Regions from separate parts of the Aeribacillus sp. FSL k6-2211 genome, predicted to be linked through region 2. Evidence: predicted binding sites of a transcription regulator. Region 2 holds the regulator's gene; the other holds the start of a gene.

The links. The regulator LexA, encoded in region 2, represses DNA repair genes until DNA is damaged. The targets are predictions, from matches to a motif close to CGAACATATGTTCG.
Region 1: recA (recombinase RecA) is a predicted target of LexA. The motif match lies at 6,738-6,751, and genes of this name have one in related genera.

What each region holds. Positions count from the first base shown of each region.
Region 1 covers NZ_CP150190.1:2,265,327-2,274,717, forward strand. The annotation lists gene NSU19_RS10840 (IS701 family transposase) at 266-1,447, shown strand; gene NSU19_RS10845 (IS4 family transposase) at 1,701-2,810, opposite strand; gene NSU19_RS10850 (TIGR00282 family metallophosphoesterase) at 2,937-3,731, opposite strand; gene rny (ribonuclease Y) at 3,814-5,373, opposite strand; gene recA (recombinase RecA) at 5,622-6,632, opposite strand; gene NSU19_RS10865 (competence/damage-inducible protein A) at 6,799-8,058, opposite strand; gene pgsA (CDP-diacylglycerol--glycerol-3-phosphate 3-phosphatidyltransferase) at 8,077-8,655, opposite strand; gene NSU19_RS10875 (RodZ domain-containing protein) at 8,710-9,391, opposite strand, start outside.
Region 2 covers NZ_CP150190.1:2,081,687-2,091,077, forward strand. The annotation lists gene tkt (transketolase) at 1-500, opposite strand, end outside; gene NSU19_RS10055 (DUF896 domain-containing protein) at 575-805, opposite strand; gene NSU19_RS10060 (recombinase family protein) at 881-1,531, opposite strand; gene yneA (cell division suppressor protein YneA) at 1,550-1,864, opposite strand; gene lexA (transcriptional repressor LexA) at 2,023-2,646, shown strand; gene gdhA (NADP-specific glutamate dehydrogenase) at 2,976-4,355, shown strand; gene NSU19_RS10080 (lysophospholipid acyltransferase family protein) at 5,089-5,673, shown strand; gene NSU19_RS10085 (TIGR00730 family Rossman fold protein) at 5,757-6,338, opposite strand; gene NSU19_RS10090 (aldo/keto reductase) at 6,436-7,368, opposite strand; gene NSU19_RS10095 (alpha/beta hydrolase) at 8,444-9,055, opposite strand; gene NSU19_RS10100 (ring-cleaving dioxygenase) at 9,097-9,391, opposite strand, start outside.

The sequences.
Region 1 (9,391 bases), 180 kb from region 2:
ATGGTTCGTGAAAATTTATTGGAACAAATGCTGTTAGATGCATTGTTCAAAAGACCCATCACCTCTTGAACAATTGGTTCCATCCCATAGTTACTATATTCCCTAAAGTTTAGCAGTATTCCTGCTTATTTTTAATTTTTTTTACAGTAGATGAGCAAAATCACTAACATAAATTTACATCGAAACAAAAAAGGAGACATGAACCCGATTCCTTGGTTAGAATAGATGTGCCAACAAACCATTCACACAAGGAGGTTCATGTCTCATGAATAGATTAGCACATCATCAAGGAATCCACAAGTTTTTCACGATGTTGGGGTTGGCACTTTATTTTTCAAAACCTGTCATGAAGCATCTCGTTCATATTATCGATGCGCTGACAACGAAAGGATTTGTGGGAACCTTGACCGATCTGCATCATGAGAGCTTTCATCCCAACCATCGAACGACACTGAGCCATTTTTTCACGAAAAGCCCTTGGGATGAAGAAATCTTGCTTCGCAAACTCCAGCAGTGGATGCTTCGTCATGTGGAACGAACGGCCAAGCGAAAGAATCACCCCATTTTTGTTTCGATCGATGATACGATCTGCCGAAAAACGAAGCCTTCGTCACAGGCGAAACACGCTATTGAAGGGTGTAATTGGCATTATTCTCACGCGGACAAAAAGTCGATTTGGGGACACTCTCTCGTCTGGCTCATGGTTCATACGATGACGCAAGCCTTTCCCTTTGCGTTTCGCCTCTACGACAAGGCGGATGGGAAAAGCAAGGGTCAATGGGCCATCGAGATGCTTTCTTCTTTGGATGTGCACGGTTCTGTTTATGTGCTGATGGATTCTTGGTACCCATCGAAAACACTCGTGGAAGCCTGCCTGAAAAAAGGATTCCACGTCATTGCGATGCTCAAGACGAATCGGGTTCTTTATCCAAAAGGCATCGCCATCCAAGCCAAACAGTTTGCCCGCTATATCGAACCGAACGACACCCATCTCGTCACGGTGGGAGAAGAGCGTTATCGCGTGTATCGCTACGAGGGAGCGCTGAAAGGTCTCGATGATGCCGTTGTGTTGTTGGCTTGGAAAGCCGATCAGCCGATGACACCTGAACATCTTCACTGCGTCTTGAGCACCGACCGGGAGCTAAGCGATGAAGAGATCTTGCGCTACTATGCCCAGCGTTGGTCGATCGAATGCTTTTTTCGACAAGCGAAAGACCAGCTGAAGCTCGATGGGTACCGCGTTCGTCAACGTCGGGCGGTGAAACGGTATTGGATCTTGGTGCAACTCGCTTATGTGTACAGTATGGTCGAATCCAACAGCGATTTCTCTACCGGGCTTGACTTCCTTCGAAAGAAGAAAGGACATAGCCTCGTGGAGTTTATTTACGATGCAGCGAAACAAGATATTCCCATTGATGTCGTTAAAAAACAGCTTCATGTGGCATAAGGGGTACTCCGTTTGTCTCTTTTTACATGGTAATTATTGTAATGAAAATTGCTCAACTACAGTTTTTTTTATTTAATTTCAGTAGCGTTGCATAAAAAATAAAAACATTTTATGCAGAATTTTCTGAATAAAATATTTTATGATAAACGAAAAACAAGGCAGTAACCAACTAAAGGTGATCACTATCCATTTGGTAATAAATGTATTTGTTTTATTGTTACATGGCTACTGCGCTTCGCCGACTTTTTTCAACTCATTCCCGTTGAATTCGTTCCACCCACACGGTACTTGGTTTCCAAAGAAAAACGCGAAGCCAACGATAAATCTGGGTGAGAGAATGTTTCGATTTCATTTCAAGTTGAATAAGAATGAGTAAACAGTAAGAAATCAGAGCTAAGTAAACCTGATTTTCTACAGCTTCTGGACTCGTTCCATAAAGATGTTTGAGTGTTAAACGTTGCTTAATCCACTTAAAAAATAGTTCAATGGCCCATCGAGAACGATAGATATCACCAAGTTCTTCTGGATCTAGGTCGAATCGGTTCGTAATGATTCGAATTCGATTCCCGTCCGAATCGAATGTTTCGATTAATCGAAACACATTTTCCGTTCGTTTTTGTGGTGTCCCAATGACCATCATCGAATCAGATAAAATAGAGGAATTGGATGGGACAGAGAACGATTCAAGAAATCGAACATAGGCATTCTTTTTCAGACGGGAGGCGAAAAAGAGGCCTTTATCACAGTAATAATCGAACTTTTCGTAGTCTACATAACCACGATCAAACACGTACATGGCATCTGTTTCGTCGATCAGTTGTTCCATTTGTGTTCGATCATTGTTCCCTGCTGGGGTCATGACCATTTTTTCCGGATAAACCGTATCTTCATTGACAAACACCAGTCGTAAATGAACCTTAATTCCCGACTTCGTTTTGCGAAACGTAGCCCATTGATATTTTTTCAGATTCAGTGAAATGGTCGTAGAATCCACGATTTTTAAGCCACTCACCTGACTGGAGGAATTCGTGGACATCTGGCGGATTTGATTCACTAAATCCAGAAAGATTTCTGCGAGCAATTCGGGTTTTACTTGGCGATGTTTTCGAGAAAGTTGTGAAGCACTAATAGATGTCAATCCTAATTCTCGCTGAAAATCATCCAGTAACGCATCATCGGCGATGGCGCGCAGTCCTTCTCGTTGTTGAAGTTGAGCATGCAAAAACAAAAGTAAATACGCTTTTGTGGTTAATTTTTTCGTATATTTATCTTGTTTCATCTCTTCAATTCTTTGTGTAAATTTAACAGAATTGAGAGGAGTGACCCATTTACCAAATGAAGAAAATAGTGTATCCTTGTCCATAGGCTTCATCCTTTATATTGGATTTGGACAGGGACCACCTGTACCATCCATTATAAAGGATTTTTTTATGGACTTTTTTCAATTCAGAATTTTCGAATTAAATTAATGCAACGCTAGTGATTTAATTTATTCAAAATAAACGTGATCATCATTGATTAATATTCGTTTGATCGATTTCGCTTTGCCGGTTCCTTCCTCAATTTCCACTAATACGGCATTCAATTGTCCTCTGCCTTCATTGATTTCAAACCGAACAGGGAGATTCGTTAAAAATTTTTTTAATACTGCTTCCCTGTCAACTCCTAAAATACCGTCATATGGTCCTGTCATCCCGACATCGGTAATAAATGCCGTTCCTTTATCTAAAATTCTTTCATCGGCAGTTTGAACGTGTGTATGAGTGCCAACCACTGCGGAAACTTTCCCATCCAAATACCAGCCCATCGCTTGTTTTTCGCTTGTTGCTTCCGCATGAAAATCAACAAAAATATATGGAGTTCTTTTCTTCGCTTCTTGAATCAATTCATCCGCTTTCCGAAAAGGGCAATCGATTGCCGGCAAAAATGTTCTTCCCTGGAGGTTTATGACTGCAAGCTCTTTTCCATCCGCTTCCACGTACACGATTCCTTTTCCTGGTGTGCCTTCAGGAAAGTTAGCCGGTCGAACCAACGCTTTTGCTTCATCGATAAATTCAAAAATTTCTTTTTTATCCCAAGTATGGTTGCCCATTGTCACTGCCTGAACTCCCAATGAAAGAAGCTTCTGGTAAATTTTCATAGTTATTCCTTTGCCATGTGCAGAATTTTCACCATTGACAATTGTTACTTCAGGATTATATTTTTTCTTCAGCTTCGGCAAATATTGTTCAACCATTTCTCTCCCTTTTGCTCCTACCACATCGCCTACAAATAAAACTTTCATGATGAATTCCTTTCTAAATGTTTATTATATAGTTTTGCATAAATTGAAAAAAAAATAAAGCGGCACATTTTCATGTACCACTTTATTTGGCATATTCAACCGCACGAGTTTCCCTAATGACGGTCACTTTAATATGTCCAGGGTAGTCAAGCTCTTCTTCGATCCGCTTGCGAATATCTCTTGCTAATCGATGAGCTTCTAAATCATCTATTGCATCCGGTTTTACCATGATGCGAACTTCGCGGCCTGCTTGAATGGCGTACGATTTTTCCACACCTTCAAACGACTCGGAAATTTCCTCCAATTTTTCAAGCCTGCGAATATAATTTTCAAGCGTTTCACTGCGGGCACCCGGCCGTGCTGCCGATAAAGCATCAGCCGCTGCAACTAAAACCGCAATTACCGATGTCGGTTCTTCATCCCCATGATGGGAAGCAATGCTGTTGATGACAACCGGGTGTTCTTTATACTTCGTTGCCAGCTCCACGCCGATTTCAACATGGCTTCCTTCTACTTCGTGGTCAATGGCTTTTCCGATGTCGTGCAGAAGCCCTGCACGTCTTGCAAGGATTTGATCCTCACCTAATTCGGCAGCCATCAATCCGGTTAAAAAGGCAACCTCTATTGAATGCTTCAGCACGTTCTGGCCATAGCTCGTTCGAAATTTCAATCTGCCTAAAATTTTGATCAAATCCGGATGAAGACCGTGAACGCCAACTTCAAATGTCGTTTGTTCTCCGATTTCCCTAATATGCTCGTCCACTTCCCGCCGCGATTTTTCCACCATTTCTTCAATTCGCGCTGGATGAATGCGCCCGTCTTGAACAAGCTTGTCAAGCGCAATTCTTGCTGTTTCACGGCGAATCGGATCAAATCCTGATAAAATAACCGCTTCCGGTGTATCGTCGATGATGAGGTCGATCCCTGTCAACGTTTCAAGAGTGCGGATATTTCTTCCTTCTCTGCCGATAATTCTCCCTTTCATTTCGTCATTTGGCAAATTCACAACAGAAACGGTCGTTTCAGCCACATGATCTGCTGCACAGCGCTGTATAGCAAGGGAAAGAATTGCCTTTGCTTTTTTGTCTGCTTCTTCTTTCGCCTTTGTTTCTGCTTCTTTCACCATTACAGCAATATCATGAGAAAGTTCCTTTTCCACTCGTTCAAGGATGATTTGTTTCGCCTCTTCACGCGATAAACCCGAAATGCGTTCAAGCTCTATTTGTCCTTCTTGCACCATCTTTTCCACTTTGCTTTCCATCTCTTCAATATGCTGTTGTCTTTCATTTAGAGAATCTTCTTTTTTATCTAGCATCGCCTCACGCTTATCTAATGATTCATCTTTTCGATCGAGATTCTCCTCTTTTTGCATTAAACGGTTTTCTTGTTTTTGAAGTTCATTTCTTCTTTCGCGAATTTCTTTTTCTACTTCCAAACGAAGCTTATGAATTTCATCCTTTGCTTCCAGAAGCGCTTCTTTTTTCGTTGCTTCAGCTTCACGCTTAGCATCTTCAAGAATTTGTTCCGCGGCGTTTTTTGCACCCGCTATTTTCGCTTCAGCAATGGATTTTCGAACAAAATAACCAACAACTGCACCGACGATTAGGCCAAGCAAAATGGAGATGATTTCAATGAGTTCCATTCTTTCACCTCCTCTTGCTATGAACTTGTCACAAAGAAAGTGTCGGCATTACACATTTACTCTCCCAATAACATTTTCCAAAAAAATATGTTAAATATATTGCAAAAATGAAAAAATATACATATCCATTTTAAATGTGGGAATAACCCTTGTCAAGTTTTCATCTTGTCGAACAAAGGATGGGGCTTTTTTTGATCAAAAAAATAAGACCGGCTACTCCGCCAGCCTTACGCTAAGATGTGCGTACATTATTCATCCAAAAGCTCGAACGTTTCCTGCCCCTCTTGCACAGGTTCATTCGTTTCAAGGCCATATGCCTTGCGAATTTCTTGCTGAATGGCATCGCGAATATCCGGATTTTCGCGCAAAAATTGCTTTGCATTTTCTCTTCCCTGTCCTAAACGCTCCTCTTGGTAAGAATACCACGAACCGCTTTTTTGTATAATATCCAATTCCGTTCCCAGGTCGATGATTTCTCCTTCTTTTGAAATCCCTTCCCCGTACATGATATCAACTTCTGCCGTTCTAAAAGGAGGCGCTACTTTGTTTTTGACAACTTTAATTTTCGTTTTGTTTCCTACCATATCATTTCCTTGTTTCAGCTGTTCAGCTCTGCGCACTTCAAGGCGGACAGATGAGTAAAATTTCAGCGCGCGTCCCCCTGGAGTTGTCTCGGGATTTCCGAACATGACGCCCACTTTTTCCCTTATTTGATTAATAAAAATCGCAATGGTTTTCGACTTGCTAATGGCTCCTGAAAGCTTCCGAAGCGCTTGTGACATAAGACGCGCCTGCAATCCGACATGCGCATCGCCCATTTCGCCTTCAATTTCCGCTTTTGGGACGAGTGCTGCGACCGAGTCAATGACAATGATGTCGACTGCACCGCTGCGAACGAGAGCTTCTGCAATCTCAAGAGCCTGCTCGCCGGTATCGGGCTGCGACAAAAGCAGTTCATCAATATTAACACCTAAATTTTGCGCATAGACAGGGTCGAGCGCATGTTCCGCATCGATGAACGCTGCTTGCCCGCCTAGAGCTTGAACTTCAGCAATGGCATGAAGGGCCACTGTCGTTTTACCGGAGCTTTCCGGTCCATATATTTCAATAATCCGACCTCGAGGATATCCGCCGACGCCAAGAGCTGCATCCAATGCCAGCGATCCGCTTGGAACTGTTGAAACTTTTCGCTCAGCCTGTTCTCCAAGCTTCATTATCGAACCTTTTCCGAATTGTTTTTCAATCTGTTTTAACGCCATTTCCAAGGCAGCTTGACGATCATGATTCAATACAATTTCCTCCTTAAAAAATTGATAGCTTCAAAATAAATATACCGTGTTTTTTCCTGTTTGCCAAGAAAAAAGGGAACATTTATTCGTTTTTTAATTTTCATTATATAAAAATTAAAAAACCGGATGAAGACGCTCATAACCGGTTTTCCATTTCCTTTATTACATTCATTACATAGTAGCAGCCATAATTTGCCGTTCTGTGCCTGATCCCTTCCCGAGTACCGGAAAGATGAAGCTCAAAGACTGCCGTCGGCCGATCGTCGATTTGAATACCGATATAGACAGTCCCAACTTCTTTTCCTTCAGAAGGATCAGGTCCTGCCACTCCCGTAAAGCTGATGCCGATATTGCTGCCGGTCAATTTTTTTATATTTTCCGCCATTTCTTTCGCACATTCAGAGCTAACGGCTCCTTTTGTTTTCAACGTTTCTTCCGACACGCCAAGAACATGCTGCTTCACTTCGTTTGTATAGCAGACAATTCCTCCAAGCACAATATTCGAAGCGCCTGGAAAATGGGTCAGCTGTTCGGAAAAAAGACCGCCCGTCAAACTTTCTGCAGCCGAAATAGTATATTGCTTTTCTTTTAGAAGCTTCATAAGCTGCTCTTGGATCGAAGTTTCACCGTGTCCATAAAAATATCGGCCAACACGGCTTAAAATCTTTTTTTCTGTTTCGTCAATCAGCTTCAGCGCAGTCGACTCATCTTCATGTTTTGCTGTCAGGCGCAATGTTACTTCGCCGTCTTTTGCCAGCGGCGCGATGGTCGGATTTGTTTGCTGATCAATCAGATCCTCTATATCTGTTTCAAGCTGAGATTCGCCGATGCCAAAGAAACGAAGCACACGCGAGATGATTTTTTCTTTTAACCCGTAATGATATTGCAAAAACGGCACACCGTAGTTGATAAACATCGGCTTCATTTCTTTCGGAACACCCGGCATGAGCAAATATATAATTCCGTTCGCCTCTAACGCCATTCCTGGCGCCATTCCGTAATGATTTGGCAAAACAGTAGAACCTTCCAAAACTAATGCTTGTTTCCGATTGTTTTCCGACATTGTCCGTTTCGTCCGTTTAAAAAAATCCTCAATGTTTTTCATCGCCGCCTCGTCGATCACGAGACGTTTATTCAAAATACGTGCAATCGTTTCTTTCGTCAAATCATCTTTTGTCGGGCCGAGCCCGCCGGTAAAAATGATGCAATTCGACCGTTTTTTTGCCGTTTCGATCGCATGCTTGAGCCTCTCAGCATTGTCTCCAACGACCGTATGATAAAAAACATTAACACCTATTTCGGCAAGCTTTCTTGATATAAATTGGGCGTTTGTGTTGGCGATCTGTCCAAGCAACAGTTCTGAACCGACAGCAATAATTTCAGCATTTACATTCATACATTTTCCTCCACATGGTTATTTCGAATTGACAAACGCGTGTTTATTTTTCATGAAATAGTCCCATCCAGATAAAATGGTAAAAAAGAGCGCAACCCACAAAGCAATGTCTGCAAATGGAAACGAAATCCATTCAAAAGGTATATTATGTAAAAGCAAAGCGGAAATAGCCACAATCTGCGTCCATGTTTTTATTTTGCCGAGCATATTAGCTGCTACGACTTCTCCTTCCCCAGCCAGAACTAAACGCAATCCGGTTACGGCAAATTCACGGCTGATGATCAGAATGACAATCCAAGACGGAGCAGCACCTATTTCCACCAATATGATGAGAGCAGAAGAAACGAGCAATTTATCGGCAAGAGGATCTAAAAACTTTCCTAAATTTGTCACAAGTCCAAGCTTGCGTGCATAATATCCATCAATCCAATCGGTCGTCGAAGCTAAAATAAAAATGAGGGCGCCAACGACATGATTGACAGGAATAACTACTTCACCGACCGACCAATTTCCCCAGTTAAAATCGCCAAGCATCACAATCATAAATATTGGAATTAGCATAATTCTTGATACAGTGATTCGATTAGGCAAATTCATTTTGTACCTCCACTAGCATAAAGTAAGAAAGAATAAGCCATCTCGTACGATGACTTATTCATCCTTGTTATTTAAAATGATAATATCCTGCCGAACCATTTTATTCGGGTCCGTTTCATAAGAAACGGCTTCTCCATTCACTTGAATGGTCGTAAATCGAGCATCGCCTACAACGATTTTTGCTTCTTCTTCCGCTGTTACATCAACCGTTTTCTGCTCATTTTGTCGCATCATTCCTGCAAAAAACGATTTTCCTTTTCCGTTCTTCACTTCTATCCACGAATTCCCATTGGTTGAAATATCGATCACCAATTTGTCCGCATTGGACAATTCATATACGGTTTCTTTCCCTCTTACTTCTTTTACCGTCAATGTTTGCTTCGTTTCATTTTCGGCGTTCTCTTCTTTTTTCTCCTCTTGATCTGTTTCTTCAACCGAACGGTCTTTTTCATCGTCAATATTATTTTGCTCTTTTTTCTCAGGCTCCACGCCAGAGGTTTCTATTTTGACGGATTTTGTATCGTCCTCCGTCTGAACGCCTTCATCTGTGCTTCCACGCTGGGAAAGCACCCAAACGATAATCGCCACCAAAATAATAACAGCGATGACGGCAAGCTTCGGCAACAGCTCTAAAAATTTGGAAGCCGGCTTTGGAAGCTCTTTATGCGTTTGAACGCGGGACAATTTCTCAGGTATCTCATCATATGTACTTGGTATTTCATTTTTATACTGTTCA
Region 2 (9,391 bases):
TCAGAGGAAATCCCTTCCATTAAGTCACCGTCACCGCATATGACGTATGTGTAATGATCAACAATATTGTATCCTTCTTTATTGTATGTAGCTGCTAAATGACGTTCTGCCATCGCCATTCCAACGGCCATTGCTATTCCTTGGCCTAATGGTCCAGTTGTTGCGTCAACGCCAGGTGTATGTCCGTATTCAGGATGTCCAGGTGTTTTGCTTCCCCATTGACGAAACGATTTAATATCATCCATGGAAAGATCATAACCCGATAAATGAAGCAAGCTGTAAAGCAGCATCGAACCATGTCCGGCAGATAAAACAAAGCGATCTCGATTAAACCAATTAGGGTTTTCAGGGTTAATGTTCATAAATTTCGTCCACAGCGCATAAGCCATTGGTGCGGCGCCCATTGGCATTCCAGGATGTCCGGAATTCGCCTTTTCAATCGCGTCAATGGATAATGTTCGAATCGTCATGATGGATAAATCTTGAATGGAATGAGTCACCATTATCATCCTCTCATCTGTATTTTCAGTTTATAATCTTATCTTTATTGTTGCAATAAGGCAACACCCATCCGTTAATGCAGCCTTTTATTTTTAAATTTTTTCAATTTTTCCGGTGTAACATCATTACCTTTCGGATCAATCACTGTAACATTTTTTAAGGTGTTTTGAAAATCCCGACGAAACGACTCTAAATATTCCTGCCTTAATTGCTGCTGCTCTAGCTTTTCCTCTTGCGTCAATCCTTCTGACTTAGACTTTTTAGATAGTTCATTAATACGGTTAAGTTTTTCTTTTGAAATCATAAGCTGAACCCCTTGTATATTTTTGCCGCGCTCTTTTATCATACTAAATGCAACCACTAATGACAACAATTATTGCTATGATTCGCCTTTTTCTGACAAAAATTGTTGATATCTGCGATGAACAGTAGCTTTTGAAACATCATAGCCGAATCCTCTTAATGTTGCCGCTATTTCTGAAAATGTCAGGCCGTTTTTCCGCAATCGGTCAATCTCCTCGATCGGAACTTCTTTTCGCTCTCTTTTATAGGAAGAATTTCTATTCTTTAAATTTTTTTCAGGCCTGTACCCATTTTGTATAGCTCTCAACATTCCCCGCTTTATTTTCAAATTATGAATTTTTCGTTGATATTCTTCCACAATTCCTATAATTTCAAGCACCATCGTGTCTGATTCAGACAGTTCCATCTCCCCGCGATGGGCAGCGGTGAAAATTTTCACGCCTTGTTTCAAAATGGAATGGACAATGGCGATTTTGGCATTTCCTCTGCCAATTCTTGTTTCATCCTGTATTAATACCGCTTCAATTTCTTTCTCCTCAATCAATTCCAGCAGTTGAAAAACCCCTTCACGATCAACATCATACCCGCTCGCTTTTTCTTCTATCACTTCAACAACTTCCATACCGTTTTCAGCTGCGAGCTTTAACAGCTCGTCTTTTTGTCTTTTCAAAGATGTTTCCTGCTCTGCCTTTTCAGTGCTGACTCTTGCATAAACGACTGCTCTCATGTTAAATGCTCCTTGCGGTTATTCTTTGTTTGCCAAATATTCAGCATTGTAGTATTTATTTTTTTCAATCGGAATGACGATTGTTTCCCCCGGTTTTACAACAAGGCTTTGGAGATTGTTTCGCTCCTGAACCCATTTTACAAACTCTGAATGAGACATATTGTCATATTCTTTATATTCATCAGCGATTTTCCACAAACTGTCCCCTTCCTTCACTTGAACCTCCATATAATGATCGAGCTCTTCCCTTTCTCCAGTATACGAAATCGCCAAAACTGCCGCCATGATGACAAGGAAAAAAGAAACGATGTAAGACCATGATAATTTATCCATTAAGAACCGCCCCCTGAAACAGAATATTTGTTCGGTTTTTGTTTTTAAGTATAAAAGGGAACACATGTTTCTGTCAAGCAAATATTCGAACTTACGTTTGCTTTTTTGGAAAAATCATGCTATAATCGACACAAATTGATATGACTGAGGTGCTTGACATGTCAACAAAATTATCTAAGAGACAACAAGATATTTTGAACTTCATTAAGGAGGAAGTAAAAAAGAAAGGATACCCTCCCTCTGTAAGAGAAATCGGCGAAGCGGTCGGTCTTGCCTCCAGTTCAACTGTTCACGGGCATTTAGCAAAGCTTGAGAGCAAAGGACTGATTAGAAGAGACCCCACAAAGCCGAGAGCCATTGAAATTTTGGACGATGATGGCAGCCACCTTCTAACAAACAATGTGATCAACGTGCCGGTCATCGGAAAAGTGACGGCTGGTATTCCGATCACTGCCGTTGAAAACATCGAAGAATATTTTCCGCTTCCGAATCATATTGCATCAGGTGATGATCAACTTTTCATGCTTGAAGTAGTCGGAGAAAGCATGATCGAAGCAGGCATTCTGGACGGAGATTTAGTTATTGTCAGACAACAGCAAACAGCCAATAACGGCGACATCGTTGTCGCGCTCACAGACGACAATGAAGCGACCGTAAAAAGGTTTTTCAAAGAAAAAGACTTTATACGGCTTCAGCCGGAAAACCCAACAATGGAACCGATTATTTTAAAAAATGTGACAATACTCGGAAAAGTGATCGGGCTATACCGTTCCATACACTGAATATTCGATGTCTCAAAACAGGTGAGGCATCCTTTTTCTTTTTATAAAATTTTCAACATTCCCTCTCTTAGCGATGTTAAATTTTTAAAAATGTTTTCTAATCAATATGTATGCAGACAAGCTAGATTCAATGAAACAAATTTCAGGCGCCTTCTCCGTGCCTGCATGCAAAGCTATTATGCAACAATTCTCAACAGTCATTGTTTTTTGATTTATTTTGTTGTAGAATTTTTTATTGTAGATTTCGCTTCCTTAGCCAGTGCCGGGATGATTTACTGAATTGTTTGAATTCTTCTAACTGCTTAAATTTTAGGTATAGGAGAGGTGCTATGAATCAATTACTTATGAAACAAAGTGAACTGGAAAATGCAAAGCAATATGTCAATGAAGTATTTCAATCCGTGCAAGAAAAAAATCCGAATGAGCCTGAGTTTCTTCAAGCTGTAAAAGAAATATTTGACTCGCTTGTGCCTGTATTTGCTCAACATCCTACATATATAAAGCACGGAATACTTGAAAGAATTGTTGAGCCGGAAAGATTGATCATTTTTCGCGTTCCATGGGTGGATGACGAAGGAAAAGTGCGTGTAAACCGCGGATTTAGAGTGCAATATAATAGTGCAATTGGGCCATATAAAGGAGGCTTGCGCTTTCACCCGACCGTCAACGCCAGCATTATTAAATTTTTAGGATTTGAACAAATCTTCAAAAATTCATTGACTGGGCAGCCGATCGGCGGAGGAAAAGGCGGATCTGATTTTGATCCGAAAGGTAAATCAGATGGGGAAATTATGAGATTTACACAAAGCTTTATGACAGAGCTTTACAAACATATTGGACCAGATATTGACGTTCCTGCCGGTGATATTGGAGTTGGCGCAAGAGAGATCGGATACTTGTTTGGCCAATATAAAAGAATACGCGGCGGATTTGAAGCTGGGGTGTTAACCGGAAAAGGCATTGGGTACGGCGGAAGCTTAGCGAGAACCGAAGCGACAGGTTATGGAACTGTTTATTTTGTTGAAGAAATGCTTAATGACCATGGATTAAGCTTCAAAGGAAGCACAGTTGTTGTCTCTGGTTCTGGGAACGTTGCCATATATGCGATTGAAAAAGCAACACAATTAGGTGCAAAAGTTGTCGCATGCAGCGACTCTGATGGCTACATTTTTGATAAAAATGGAATTAATCTTGAAACGGTTAGAAGGTTAAAAGAAGTTGAAAGAAAAAGAATTAAAGAATATGTAAATGAACATCCTCATGCAGAATATTATGAAGGCTGTTCCGGAATTTGGTCCATTCCATGCGATATTGCCCTCCCATGCGCTACTCAAAATGAAATCGATAAAAAAGCAGCTGAACTCCTTGTTTCCAACGGACTCAAAGCTGTTGGAGAAGGCGCCAACATGCCGTCTACATTAGAAGCGATCGACGTGTTTTTATCAAACAATATTCTTTTTGGACCTGCAAAAGCTGCTAACGCAGGCGGAGTTGCTGTTTCAGCATTAGAAATGGCTCAAAACAGCGCAAGATTGTCTTGGAGCTTTGAAGATGTCGACGCAAAATTACGTGATATCATGAAGAACATTTACCGAAATTGCGTCAACGCTGCAAATGAATACGGCTGCTCCGGAAATCTTGTCGTCGGCGCTAACATTGCAGGATTTAAAAAAGTCGCTGATGCAATGGTAGAACAAGGAGTCATTTAAAAGATAGAAAAATGGTCATTTCCATCATTTATTCTTTATAGTGAGTAAACATATATGATAATCGCTAAAGCTTTACCTAACCTGCTTTGGCGATTCATCATGCTCACTATAATACCCCATCTTAACTTGAGTGAATAGAAATTGACATCACACCGATCCAAATTCACTCTTCTTTATTTCCACGATTGGATCAAATTTTTCTCTATCAGTGTATCCCATTCAATGAGAGAATTGAAGTTTTATGTCAGATTATCTTACATATTTTTTTACGCTGATGCCTGGACTGATTGTCTCTTGCTTTTTAATTAAAAAAGACAGATTGCGCTGATGTTCGTTTTTCTGCTTCTTCTCTTCTTTACTCTCAATATTTTGTATCATTAAGTATAAAATTTATAGAAACAAAGTAACTGCTATTAAAATTGATTTTTCCAATTAAAACATTTTATTATTGATGTGGTTGCCCCTTTTATCCAGCGCCAACAACCTTCAGCACAAATACTTGTTCATCTAAAAAACACCGAATACGACCCGCCCTTCCTCCAAATGAAACGGCGGTATTTTCACTGACTGACTTTGGATAAGACGATTCGTTGACGATGTACTACCGACTTTACATGCATCACGTAAAAATGCTAAACTGAACGCAGACAAAATCGACATGCGCCCTAACCGAAAATACAGATCTTTTGCAACGCAAACATATTTCTGGAAGTCATTCGGGGGGGGGAACAAAATGATTTATCATTTAGCAGGAAAACTTGCAATATTGATCATTAAAATTTTTAGTTTGCTAGAAGTCAAAGGCAAGCAGCATATTCCGGCAGACCATCGTTTTATTGTTACATGCTCTCATCGCAGCTGGGTAGATGTAGTCTTGCTCGCCGCAGCACTTTTTCCAATTCATGTCCATTATATGGCCAAAAAAGAATTGTTTCAGAACACGCTCATAGGTTGGTTTTTGAAAAAGATGCATGCTTTTCCAGTTAATCGTGAAAATCCTGGACCGAGCGCACTAAAAATTCCTTTGAAACTGTTAAAAGAAAATAAAGTTGTTGGAATTTTCCCGAGCGGCACAAGAACAGACGAGGAAGTTCCTTTAAAAAGAGGCGCGGTTACAATTGCGATGAAAGCCGGCGTTCCCATATTGCCTGCAACCTATCATGGTCCAAAAAGTTTAAAAGATTTTTTTGCCGGGAAAAAAGCTGTCGTTGCATTTGGCGAACCAATCTATTTAGAGAAAAATGCAAATCAAATTGATGATGCGCTTCAACAGCTTGAACATAAGCTGAAAGCTCTTGAAAAAAGCATAAACGACTAAACATTGACGTTTCTGATCAGCTTGTCATTTTTAGACAAACTGATCAGAAAGCTAAAGGCGAAGTAAAGTTCTGATATTTTCATTTATCGATCTAGTTCGATCCACTTATTTGTCTTCAAAGGCGGTTTGTACGCACGAAGTTTATCTATTAATATAGAGGGATTGTCTGCAAAAATCATAAACTGTTTATGCGTTTCAGGCATGAAGCCTCCCTCTACCGCATTCTCAATCATCTGTTTTACCGGCGTGTAATAGTCATCGATATTTAACAACGCCACAGGCTTTTCATGAATCCCAAGCTGCCCCCAGCTAACCGCTTCAAATATTTCCTCAAAAGTACCATAGCCTCCGGGAAGAGCAATGAACGCATCTGAAAGCTCTCCCATTTTTGCTTTCCGCTCATGCATATCATTTACTTCATAAAGCTGAGTGAGATGCTTGTGGACAACCTCTCCTTGAAATAAATTCGTCGGCATAACGCCCAATACGGTGCCTCCTAACTCTAATACGGTGTTTGCAATCACTCCCATCAGACCAATGCTGGAGCCTCCATATACGAGCTCAAGCCTGTTTTTTACCAATTCTTCTCCTAGTTTGATAGCTGCTTCTTTATACTTAGGATTTGTTCCCGGATTCGATCCTGCAAAAACACAAACACGTCTCATATTACCACTCCTGCTTCTTCTCTAAACGTTCTGACGAATGAGAAAGTCCTATTAAAAGCTGTGAATGGGATATTTCCATCACAGCTTTTTTGCAAAATTATTGAAAAATCTGACTGATTTTCTCTATTTCTTCCTTTGTTAACTGGACATCTAACGTTTTTAAATTGTCAAGTACCTGTTCCGGCTTCTTCGCACCAGGGATGATCGCATCGATGGAATCGACCGTTAAATACCATGCTAGCACAACGTGAGCAATTTCAGCATTTTTCGCTTCTGCGATTGGACGCAATTGCTCGACTTTTTCGAGATTACGCGCAAATGCTTCCCCTTGAAACAAAGGATTTTGTGCACGTGAATCATTGAACTTCTCATCTTTCGAATATTTTCCGCTTAATAGACCTGAGGCAAGTGGAAAATATGGTATAAACGATATTCCATTTTCCGCCGTGTAAGGAAGCAAATCTTTTTCTGCTTGTCGTTTAAATAAGTTATATTCGGACTGAATTACATCGACATACCCATCTTTGTTCGCTTCTTTTAATTGTTCGAGCGAGAAGTTCGACACACCGATCGCACGAATTTTCCCTTCATCCTTAAGCTTCTTCAATTCACCGACAGCTTCATCCTTCGGTGTCGTTTCGTCCGGAAAATGAATGTAATATAAATCTATGTAATCCGTTTTTAAGCGTTTCAGGCTGCCCTCGACCGACTCGCGAAGGAAATCGGGAGAGTTATCAAGAACAACTTTTCCGTCTACAAATTTGTGAGCACCTTTAGTAGCAATGACTACTTCATCACGACGGCCAAACTCCTTGACGACTTCACCGATAATTTCTTCCGAACGCTCAGGACCGTAATAAAATGCCGTATCCAAAAAATTTATTCCATGATCCAAAGCTGTACGAACGATTTCTTTCCCAGTTTCATCGTCAAGGTTTGGAAAAATGTTGTGCCCGCCAACAGCATTTGTTCCAAGCCCGATTGGGTTCACATATATATCGGTCTTGCCTAATCTAGTCTTTTTTGTCACAATATTTCAACTCCTTTCATTTACATTATAACAAATTCTATCAGAAAAATCAGTTTTTTAACTAATAAGCTATTAAATATTATTATGGCTTTATAAATGAAATTATGAAAGGATTCTTTTATTCATTTTCAAGCAGCAGTTGCTCGACTGTTTATTGTTTGTTCCATTATGTTCAAATTCTTGAGGTTGTCTAAAGCATCATAAAAATATCTTAAGCGATTGCAGCCTGCTGCAATAACAAAATATAGAGGCTCCCAAAAGTAGGGTTAACTGACTTTTGGGAGCATTATTTTAGAGACTTATCGGACATACAATTTTTTTCAATCTTTTTATATCCTTCAGAAGTCTTATGAAGGACTTTTCTTTTGCTCTCTTTCTTCATTAGGTTCTTCAAAAGTTTTATGACGGACATTCAGCACATACAATCGCTTCTTGTTGGACTTCATTGCCTCTATAAAGAACATTTATAAATTTTATTTCATTATTTTTGTCCTTCACAGTTGTATTTCTCAAAATCTTTCATTTTAGGAACTCATCGGACAGCCCCACTGTTTGCTTGAAAGCAATTCCGTCCTTTACTTTCAATCTTTTTATTTAGAAGGATATTCTTTTTTTCGGCAATTATATCAATTAATTAAAACAGAATAAAGCATTACTGAAAAATTGCAAATTAATGCCTCTGTCAAAACATTTATTTTGCGAATACTTATCTTGATTTCATAAAATCCACCGAACGCTCACGATTTTCTATTGTAAATCTTGTGGAATTCGGCAGCTCTGTTAATATATTTGATGCACAAGGTTCAAAGTTGATAAACATTTTTTCAAATATAAGAACTCCCGCACTTTGACGAAACTTTTTGCATTACGGATCATTTTTGATCCGCTTTGCGTGGAATTAAGCAGCTCTTTTGATATATGATGTACGAGCCTTGAAAATGACAAACATTTACAAATGGAAGAGCACGCCCAATTTCCTTCCGCATTTTGTTATAAACATTTTGGAATGACGGCCAATTGATTGCTGGAAACATTTTGATCCAATTTACTTGCTTTTATTGGTATCTTTCACAGCTTATTTTTGATAAAGCTGCCGGTACCAATTGGATGCTGCCTGAACTTCTGATAAAGTCAGCTCATGTCCTCCGTTTTCCCAATGCAAGTGCACATTTGCGTTGTTATTTTCTAAAAATGTTTTAAGCTCTATTGATTCTTCAGGAGAGCAAATTTGATCACGCTTTCCAGCTGCAATAAAAATGTTTTTTCCTGATAGATCCGGCAGATCCATCCCTCTTCTCGGCACCATCGGATGATGCAAGATGGCTCCATTTAGCGCATCCCGAAAATGGAATAAAAGGCTGGCTGCTATATTTGCTCCGTTGGAATAACCGATTGCGATTACAGAATTTCGATCAAATCGATATGTTTGCGCTGCTTCATCTAAAAACGAGTTTAATTCCTTTGTACGGAAAACAAGATCTTCTTCATCAAAAACTCCTTCGGCAAGTCTTTTAAAAAAACGCGGCATTCCATTTTCCATTACATTTCCGCGCACAGCTAAAATCGATGCTTCTGGATCAATAATTTCTGCAATGGGAAGAAGATCAAACTCATTTCCGCCGGTTCCATGCAGCAATAGGAGTGTCGGTTTTGCCGGATTGCTTCCTTTTTGAAAAATATGTTTCATCGTTTTTTCTCCTTCTCAGCGTTTATTAAGCATTACTTTTCTTATTCGTCAAGGTTACGGACTTCCACTGGCATCAACTTATTTTCCAACCGTTCCCGATACTTTTCGTAACGCTCCGGAAGCTTTAATTCTTTTCCAAGTGCATCTAAAGATTCATCAATTGCAAAACCCGGAGGATCTGTTGCAATTTCGAACAAAATTTCACCATGCTCTCTGAAATAAATAGAATGAAAATACTTTCGATTCTGAACTGGCGTTACCCTGTATCCATTTGATTCTAAAGATGTTTTCCATTCTAATTGATCGTTGTCGTCTTTTGCCCGAAGCGCGATATGA